DNA from 3 places in the Paenibacillus sp. J31P13 genome. Region 2 is predicted to be linked to each of the others. Evidence: riboswitches for the same ligand, from Rfam matches in the RefSeq annotation. Region 2 holds a riboswitch; each other region holds the start of a gene.
The links. Region 2 has a riboswitch for cyclic di-GMP ahead of AC0YOD_RS14545 (SpaA isopeptide-forming pilin-related protein). Riboswitches for the same ligand answer to the same signal wherever they lie in the genome.
Positions count from the first base shown of each region.

Region 1 (3,268 bases), on a different contig from region 2:
GGTATATGTTATTCTCTATTTCTTCTTTCCAAACAACATTACCAATTACATTAATGATTTCAGCTAAAATCTCCGTCTCAAATTCCAATATAATGTCTTCATTCACCGCTAAAATTAAATGCGATAAAAAACGAAGTCCACCCGCCCCAATATCTTCAATTAACACTTCCGTCTTACCTAAATCTAAATCTTTGTCTTTGATTTTAATAATCGTCATTTGTGAACTTAATGGGAAAGTAAGATGGACACGAAAATACTTTCGCCTATTTACAAATGGGATTTGTTGATTGGTTCCAGAGGGTATCAATATCTTATTAGCTAATAGCTTATTAAACTCTGCAGCAGGAACTGGTTTACTAAAAATGTAACCTTGTATTTCATCGCATTCTTGTTGTTTTATAAAAATAAGTTGTTCCTTCGTTTCAACGCCCTCAGCAACTACTTTCAAACCTAAACCATGGGCCAAATGGATGATTGATTTTACGACTGTAGCATTTGAATGATTAGTGGTGACGTTGTGAATGAAATACTTATCAATTTTTAATACATCAACATTGAATTGCGTTAAATAAGCAAGAGAAGAATATCCAGTTCCAAAATCATCTAATGATACTTTAATACCGAGTGTCTTTAACTTTGTAATTATGGATTCAACCAATTTTTGATTATCTAAAATGGATGTTTCAATGATTTCAATTTCTAGCCAGCTTCCTTCTACCCGTGTTTCCTTTAATAACTGTTGTATATACGGGATAAAGTTTTTTGATAAAAACTGATCAGCAGAAACGTTTATAGAAATAGGTACAAACGGGATTCCTTCAACTTGCCATGAGTTAATTTGTTTACATACGGTTCTTCCAACCCATTGGGTCAGAGGGCGTATCAGACCAGTATCTTCTGCTATAGGGATAAATTCAGCAGGTGATAACATTCCCCATTCTGGATGGTTCCAACGGACAAGTGCTTCTGCACTCACAATTTCTCCCGTTTTCGCATTCACTCGCGGTTGATAATGTAATTCCAGCTTATTATTTTCTATTGCTGCACGAAGTTCTTTTTCAAGTGAGAACCTTTTAAAACAGTCAATTTCCATTACTGGATTATAAAATGTATATTTGTTTCTGCCCTTTTCTTTTGAACGATAAAGGGCTATATCTGCATTTTTCACTAAAGTTTGAGCATCTTGTGCATGATGAGGGTAAAAACTAATTCCTAAACTAGTTGTAATATAATTTTCATAATCATCTATACGAAAAGGTCTCTCCTCAATATTTTTAATGATACTAGTAGCTATCTTTTCTACGGCTTCTTTGTTATCGAATTGCTTGTTCAATATTATCGCAAATTCATCGCCTCCTAGACGGGCAACAAATCCTTTATCACCTATAATGCGAACTAATCTAACTGAAAATTCTTTGATAAATTGATCTCCCAAACCATGCCCAAGTGTATCGTTAATCGTTTTAAATCTATCCAAATCTATATATAGAAGCGCAAATGAGTGTTGATTTTTATTGGATTGCTCTAAAAATTGTTCTAACTCCTTTTCAAAAAACCTACGATTAGGAAGATCTGTTAAATAATCATGATAAGCCATACGTTCTATAATTTGTTCATGATTTTTACGCTCTGTAATATTGAATGCATATCCAATTAACCCCCCGTTTGAAGGAATAACTCTAACCTCTAGCCATTCTTTAGTTGGTTCATAGTAATCTTCAAATGTAATGGGGACTTGTTCTTTAATAGCCTTATGGTAGAAATGGTAGAATGATGTGCCAATTGCTTCTGGGAGTACATCCCAAATATTATATCCCATAAGTTCTTCACGGTTTTTTCCAACAAAATGTTCCATTGGCTTATTTATATAACTAATACACCAATTACGGTCAATAATAAAAAAACCGTTGGTTATATTATCGAGAATAGATTCGCTTGGCGGTAGGTAGAATACATTATTTCTACTATCTACAGAATCTTTTATCGATGAATTTCTTTTAAATAAACTCATATGTGCCTCATCATCCTGTATATTTTTTTGTATTGATAACCACATTTTCAAGCTTCTACTAACCTTTATTACATTTAAAAAACAAAAAGTGGCTTACTCGATTAAAACCGAGTAAGCCACTTTTTTTGGTCAACAAGAAATAGAAGTGGTATATCGGTAGCTGGCTGACATGGAATGGATATCCTTTAGTCCCTATAGCTTTGCGTCCCCATCTTTTGATGGGTTTGCCTTTATCAATAAGAAGAAACAATTATGTTGTACCTATTATCTTAGGCATTATTACCTATTAAATCAATATCAAAAATTAAAATATTACTATTCCGATTGTATAGGTGTTCCTTGATGAAAAAACATTTCCAACCTTCGTTGCTTAATTTCCATATTGAACTACGTAATGTATGTTGCATTTTTAAATAATTGAATATTTTGTATGTAGTTAATATTGTTTTCCAGTTCAAACAACCGTTTCTTTATGGATTCGTTACTTTCCATTTCAAGTGACCTTCCTTCATTTACTTTGATTATGATAAAATATGATAATCAACAAAGCGTTTCAGATAGCCTATCAGTGACAATAAAGGAGACGAATTATGTTTCATCCAGAACAATACAAAGGTACACAGGATCAAAATTATGAGTTAGCGCTTCGTCAGCTTCAAGCATTGCTGGAAGGTGAAACTGATGTGATTGCTAACCTGTCCAATGCATCAGCATTTCTCAATCAATTTTTAGATCATATCAACTGGGTTGGTTTTTACTTATATAAGAATGAAGAACTTGTTCTAGGACCGTTTCAAGGTTTACCGGCTTGCGTTCGCATTCCTTTGCACCGAGGCGTATGCGGAAAAGCTGCAAGCTTAAGATCAACGATCAGAGTTGAAAATGTCCATGAATTCCCTGGACATATCGCATGCGACTCCGCATCACAATCGGAAATCGTCATTCCAATCATTCTAAATGGCGAGTTATACGGGGTTCTCGATATTGATAGTCCTGTGCTTAATCGATTCGACGAGGTTGATCAGCATTACTTGGAGAAGTTCGTCAATCAATTGATTACGCACTTAAAATGAATTAAGTTATCAGAGTCTCTTTTTTTGAGGCTCTTTTTTTTAATAAAGCTGTTCATTTTAATAGCTTCTACATTTATATGGATAAACCTGCTGAAATCCAAGTTAAAACAGCCGTCCCATTTAGGGAACGGCTGCTTAAGTTCCATACGTCGTTTAAAGGAGGAGATCCCTTATCGCAATATGG
Region 1 is NZ_JBWDNR010000002.1:667,193-670,460, reverse strand. Features, by position in the region: gene AC0YOD_RS09355 (EAL domain-containing protein) at 1-2,056, opposite strand, end outside; cyclic di-GMP riboswitch class I at 2,164-2,250, opposite strand; gene AC0YOD_RS09350 (GAF domain-containing protein) at 2,602-3,084, shown strand.
Region 1: linked by a shared signal. The riboswitch ahead of AC0YOD_RS09355 (EAL domain-containing protein) and the one ahead of AC0YOD_RS14545 (SpaA isopeptide-forming pilin-related protein) in region 2 are both predicted to bind cyclic di-GMP.

Region 2 (3,268 bases):
TACAATAGGCGCATTCACGACCGCACGCCGCACAGCTCGTGCGTTGCAGCAACGCCTCCCCGCTCCCGCAGCGCAAACAGCTGCGCTCGCGCCTGCTGCGCCCCAAAACGTTCATCCCCCCGCCATTACCGGCGACGACCGATCCGCTCAGGCGCACACGCCCGAGCAACGAAGCAAGCTGGAGCGCTCCGCTCCAGCCAGCCTCGGCACCGGGCTCCGTCACGCCCTCCAACAGGGCGTGCACTTCGCTCCGCAATAGCGCACGTCCCTGCAGCAGTTCCGCTGCAAGCTTCGCCCCAGCCGCAATCTCCCCCAGCTCCGCATCGCTAAACGTATCATTCAGTCTTCCATGCTTCTCAGTCGCTTGCGCCCTACCTCCAGACTCACCTTTTGAATATTCCATTCCATACATTTCGCCGAACTGTTCATCATCTCTCACCTCCTTTTTCAGATAACCTCCCCTCTGATCCCATCGTTCCACCTTCTCAAGCAAACCGCTCTCCTCGAACCTCCAATCATATTTACTTTCCTTTCGCCACCGCAGCCACCAACGGTTAGTATCCTTCCCAATACCCTCTTGTCCCTCTTTCAAAGCCTTTTCCACACATGCAAACAACTGTGCGAGTTCCTTATACTGTTCTCCTGTTCTGCTAAAGCTAGAACCTTTATTCCACAACTCCACCACTCGACACGCATCACCTAACGGCAAAGCCTCCCTCCACAGCCAGCCTGAAGAAGCTAACCCATTATTCAAATACCCTTCCGAGCCAAAATAACCGCTGAGCCAAAACACCTTATCTACGGCTGGCTCAATGGTCATTTTTGCAATCCAGCACCCCTCATACTGCACAATATAAACATATGCCTTCATTCCCTAACACCCCTTCCCTCAGCATGTATCCCAAATTAGACAAAAAAAAGCACACCAACAACGCTTTATGCGTCATTAAGTGTGCTTCACTTCATGAGTTCTATTGCTGCAGATTATATACTAAAAAGGCATTTTCGACAAATCTTCCGGGTTTTGCAAATCAATCAATACGGCATGGTCGCCATGCGACACAATCCCCTTTGACTGCAGCAGCCACAGCAGCCCTGTTGCATCGTTCGGCATAAATTGAGAACGTTTACTATCTGAATTGTCCGTTTCGGGCTCATCCTTGCTCGGATGTACCTCCAGCGTATCCGCATCTCGAGCCAGCCGCTCAACGATAGCGAGCGTTTCCTCCGATGCTCCGCGGTCAATAATCGTCAAACGAACATCCCTGCCCATCTTACGAGAAAAAGAAAACAGGGAACGCATATACCATTCCATATTTTTTTGACCAACATCAGCGACTAGCACATAGTGTTTACTTTCTTGCAGACGTTTTCTTCTAATACGATATGCCAAATGCACAGACAAAGCTGCCAAAACATAGCAACCGATGACCAAAAGCAGAAGCTCAAACATGGCGACCACCTCCTCTTTGCAACAATATATGCCGCGAAGAGCCCACTGGTTCCGACATTCGTGGACAAGATGACAAATTGTACACAAGCAAAGAATGATCAATTTCCACTCAATAAAACTAGTCAAATTGTGACAAAGAAACACCCTTGAGCATTTTACAGTATATGTTATTATTTTACTACACCATGGCTTCACTTCATTATAGCGTGTCTATTTTCCCTATATACAAGCTCGAGGAATCAGAAAGGGTGGGAATCATTCGATCAATGTTTAGGGAAGCGATGAAGTTTGATCTGTATATGGACACTTGGATCATACGGAGCTAGTAGTGTAACCGGCCCTCTTGGACTTCAATACCTATTCTAAGAGGAGAGTGAGAAATGAGGTTTTTCAAGAAACAAATTTATTTCAGCTTAGCTATGGTATTGCTTCTTTCTTTATCACTGGGATCATTAACTTTTGCTCAAAGCCAAGTGAATGACAACGCCGTGCAAAGTTCATTGCAGAACGTCAATGATAACAGTTGTTCGCAATATTCTTCAGACCCTCAATTTATTACTGCCGGTCATTCTAACATTGTGGACAATGGAAACGGCACCGCTACTGCTACCTTTAGTACAACTAAAGATTGCGTACGAGTCAGCTTTTCTTCCTACGGCTTTCCTAGTGATTGGATACCAACGAGTGGCGGTCAGCCCTATGAGGTTCAAATATACAAGGATGGCGAATCCAACATATACAGTAAATTGGGAACCTACTCCATAACAATCGACATTCCAACTTGTGCACCCTATCAGCTTGATATTTATGCCGGGGATGAACAAAAAAAACTTGGAGTGGGCGGTCATGCCGGTTTCATTAAAGCTTATAAAGTAAAATCGGTTAATGTCTGCAATGGAAAAATCATTATAAATAAAGTACTCAATATTGGTGATAATCAGCCTCATACAGGCATTACTTTTGAGCTTTGGCAAAATAATGTACTCTTCAAAACCGGCGTAACCAATTCGCAAGGCGTTCTTGAATTTCTAGATTTGCCAATCGGAACTTATGTGCTGAAAGAGGTTACGAAGTCAGGCTTTACCACAGATCTGACTGATAACACTGAAATCAATGTTACCAACAATTCAACTCAACTTAAAGTTGTCACGAACTCACCGAAGCTCACTTTACTATCTGCTTGCCTAGAAAGTCCAACCGCGTCTAAAAAGTGGACCATTAAAAACGAGAGCGACGTTGATGTGCCTTACTCTTGGAAGGTTCCAAATACAGTATCAACCGGTAACGGAACTATTTTAGCCGGCTCTACCACTGCACTAACAACGAGTACTGAAGATGCATTGGAAGTTCATTGGGGATCTAACAAGGAAATTACAGCCGTCCATAATGGAGACATCTGTATAGTACCAACACCGACGCCGATTTCTACTCCATCGCCTACTCCGGATACTACACCGACGCCGATTTCTACTCCATCGCCTACTCCGGATACTACACCGACGCCGATTTCTACTCCATCGCCTACTCCGGATATTACACCGACGCCGATTTCTACTCCATCGCCTACTCCGGATACTACACCGACGCCGATTTCTACTCCATCGCCTACTCCGGACACTACACCGACGCCGATTTCTACTCCATCGCCTACTCCGGATACTACACCGACGCCGATTTCTACTCCAAATTCGACACCAACGCCATCAACTTCACCATCTGCTACACCAGTTACTACACCGACGCCGACCAGTTCTTCAACACCGATCCTAACTCCTGAACCTACCCCAGAAGCAACCATTTCCGTTGAAGTTGATG
Region 2 is NZ_JBWDNR010000004.1:52,837-56,104, forward strand. Features, by position in the region: gene AC0YOD_RS14535 (ATP-dependent helicase ComFA) at 1-871, opposite strand, end outside; gene AC0YOD_RS14540 (hypothetical protein) at 992-1,453, opposite strand; cyclic di-GMP riboswitch class II at 1,719-1,802, shown strand; gene AC0YOD_RS14545 (SpaA isopeptide-forming pilin-related protein) at 1,834-3,268, shown strand, end outside.

Region 3 (3,268 bases), 430 kb from region 2:
TCCGACTTCAACATAAACGTTAATCGTATCGCCAGGCATAGCTGCCAATCCAGTAGGCTGATTGTTTGTGCCAAAACCAAATCTTAAATTTTGCTGAGCATGCTTTTTCATATCGCCATGCTGCTCTGCGGTAATGATCATGCCATCGGTTTGCACTTCACCGTTAATGACCTGTTTGGCTAGATCCAATTGACCTTTTAGAACAGGATATAAGGGATGCGTTCTAGCTGATTCCTCTAACACATTGATTTTTGCAGCACTATTGAACTCGGGGATAACCGCGCTCATAGTCCCATCTGTAAATAGGCGACTTACCGCTTCACTTACGGGATCCTCTTTATAAAATCTAAATTCTGCTGCGAATGGTCTGTTGATGTTAGCCTGCGTGAATTTGAATTTTAATCTTTTAAACGTTGTAGGCTCGAATTTGAATTCCAGAAAATCATTCGTACTCGCCGCTGTACCGCTGGAAACGAGTTGAAACGTATCGCCTTTGCTCGTCTGGGATGCATAGATTTCAAATGCCTCTGGGAATCCTTTTCTATTATCTCTTGCAAGGAAAGAAACTCTATCCAGCACTTCCGCTGTTTCCAATTCAAATACAACCTCATTCGTAAAAGAAGCGTCATTATTTCTATTTGTTTCCCAATGTGTATTTGGCAGATCATCCAGCATATATTCAGGCTTCGTGCCTGAGTAGCTTCCGCCGTTTGTTGTAACCCTCGACACATTAGAATTAGGCATTCTGTAAGCCGCGCTATAAGCACTTTCATACTCGGTACCATAGCCTTTTAATTTAGAAACCTTAGCTGCTGACTCCTCTATTTGGTGATTTTCTAGAAGGATCTTCGCGTTCTCAATATCTGCTTTAAATTGTGCGTAAAGAGGATGAGACTTCACTTCATTTTCTAATGCCGTTATTTTTTCTTCTGTGTTGAATGCTGCGCTCACTTGACTAAAGGTGTTATCCGTAAACAGGCTCTTCATCTTATCTGTTGCGGAATCTTCTTTATAAAATGAAAATTCTGCGGCGCTGGCCCAATCTTGATTGGCTTTTTTGAATACAAATTTCATTCTCTTGAATGCTGTTGGTGCAAACTTTATTTCAACGACATCTCCAGTAGAGCCTTTATATTCGCCAGAGGATACTAGCGTAAAGTTATCGCCTTCATCTGTACTTGAGCTATAAATATCAAACTCTTGTGCAAATCCTTTACCTTTCGCACCTGATTGTCTAGCAGCATACACGATTCTATTTAATGTAGTCTCATCATTTAAATGAATGATAACTTCATTCGTAAATGTTGACGTATTAGGCTTACCTGTTTCCCAGTGGGTACTCATATCGCCATCAATCGCTTTATCAATTGCAGAACCGGAATAGTTGCCGCCATTATTCGTTATCGATTTAATATTTGCTCGGGTCATTTTAAACACTTCGTTATAAGCGGCTAAAAGGTCTTTACCGTATAAATCAAAAGGAGCAACCGAGGCGATATCTGATGTAATCACTTGGCTTTCTAATACCGTTTTCACTGCATTTGCATTTTGTACTTCACTTGCTAAAACATAACCTGTCTCACTTGAAAAACTGACCAACATTGCTGCAGTTGTAGCGACTGCGATTATCTTCCTCATACTTTCTTCCTCCTGATAGTTACGATTATGACCAACGCAAAAAAAACTACCCATAAGAGTAGCCTGATTGTGTATAAAATTTACATAAAAATAAAGACTTCACTTTTATGAAACCTTACATAACAAAAAGCAAAATACACTCTTTGGCAGCTGGCTGACATCGTTTTACAACCTTAGTCCCTTTAGCTTTGCGTCCCTACATTTCCATAGGTTTGCCTATTAAGTTTTAAATACATTACAAACAGTAACATACCGAAGCCCCTTATTACATGAACACTTGGTAGCATAGTAGGATAGGTAATTAAGAATGGAGATTTTCACCTTGTTAAGCGTTTCTATTACCTAAATCCTATATAAGACTGGCCTATAGTCACCCTTCTCAAGCATGATGTTAGTACTTAAAACTAATATTGGGGAAACTGGATCTTAAGCGTATCAGCAGCCGCAAATACATAAAAAAATAGATGCCTGATTTTCGGCTACGGCCTGCCGTAAGAGGGGCTATAATAGGAGCATAATCCAAGTTTAGAGGGTGCAAGCATGATACCTGTCGAGCGTAATGAACAATACTACAAAGCTTTATTAGAAAAGAACACGGAATATGAAGGCGTCTTTTATGTAGGAGTGAAAACAACCGGTGTATTCTGCCGACCAACTTGTCCGGCACGAAAGCCTAAGTTCGAAAACTGCGAATTTTATGAGACCGCACAGCAAGCGCTGCTGGCTTCTTATCGGCCATGTCAGCGATGTCGTCCGTTATCCCATCCTAATCATGTCTCGGAAATGGTTCGTCTGCTTGTGGAAGCAGTAGAGAAAGACCCTGAAAAACGATGGAAAGGACAAGATTTCAAAAATCTTTCTGTTGACGAATCAACGGCACGTCGTCAATTCAAAAAACGATTCGGTATGACATTTGTTGAATACGCACGCGCTCGCCGCATGGGGCTTGCTTTGAAGAATATTAGAGCTGGCAAAACAATCATTGATACGCAGCTATCAACCGGATATGAATCCAGCAGTGGGTTCAGGGACGCTTTTTCCCGAATCATGGGGGCAGCGCCTACTTTGCTAGAGAATAGTCAGGTGCTAAAAGCATCTTGGATCGATACCCCGCTTGGACCGATGATTGCCATTGGCGATGAGGCTGCAATTTATCTCTTAGAGTTTGTAGATCGTAGAGGTCTAGAACGCGAGGTAGAGCGGCTTAGAAAGAGAACGAAATCAGCCATTATCCCTGGAATAACGGAATCGATTAAATCCATTGAAAATGAACTTTACCAGTATTTCAAAGGCAAATTAACCGTGTTTAAGACGCAAATCGCTTTAATAGGATCTCCCTTTCAAAAAAGCGTATGGGAACAATTAATGAAAATACCGCCAGGGGAGACCCGCTCCTATTCAGACCTCGCTGTAAGCCTAGGCAAGCCAACTGCCTTTCGCGCAGTGGCTCAAGCCAATGGCGCCAATCAGCTGGCCATTATGATTCCTTGTCATAGAGTCATTAACGCCAATGGTGATTTGGGTGGCTACGGGGGCGGCTTAACACGTAAGAGCTGGTTATTGCATCATGAAAAAAACGGTCAACAATAGGATGCCATGATAAGAGTAAACTCTGCTATTGGCTTAGGAG
Region 3 is NZ_JBWDNR010000004.1:486,244-489,511, forward strand. Features, by position in the region: gene AC0YOD_RS16410 (NPCBM/NEW2 domain-containing protein) at 1-1,638, opposite strand, end outside; cyclic di-GMP riboswitch class I at 1,781-1,865, opposite strand; gene AC0YOD_RS16415 (bifunctional transcriptional activator/DNA repair enzyme AdaA) at 2,179-3,228, shown strand.
Region 3: linked by a shared signal. The riboswitch ahead of AC0YOD_RS16410 (NPCBM/NEW2 domain-containing protein) and the one ahead of AC0YOD_RS14545 (SpaA isopeptide-forming pilin-related protein) in region 2 are both predicted to bind cyclic di-GMP.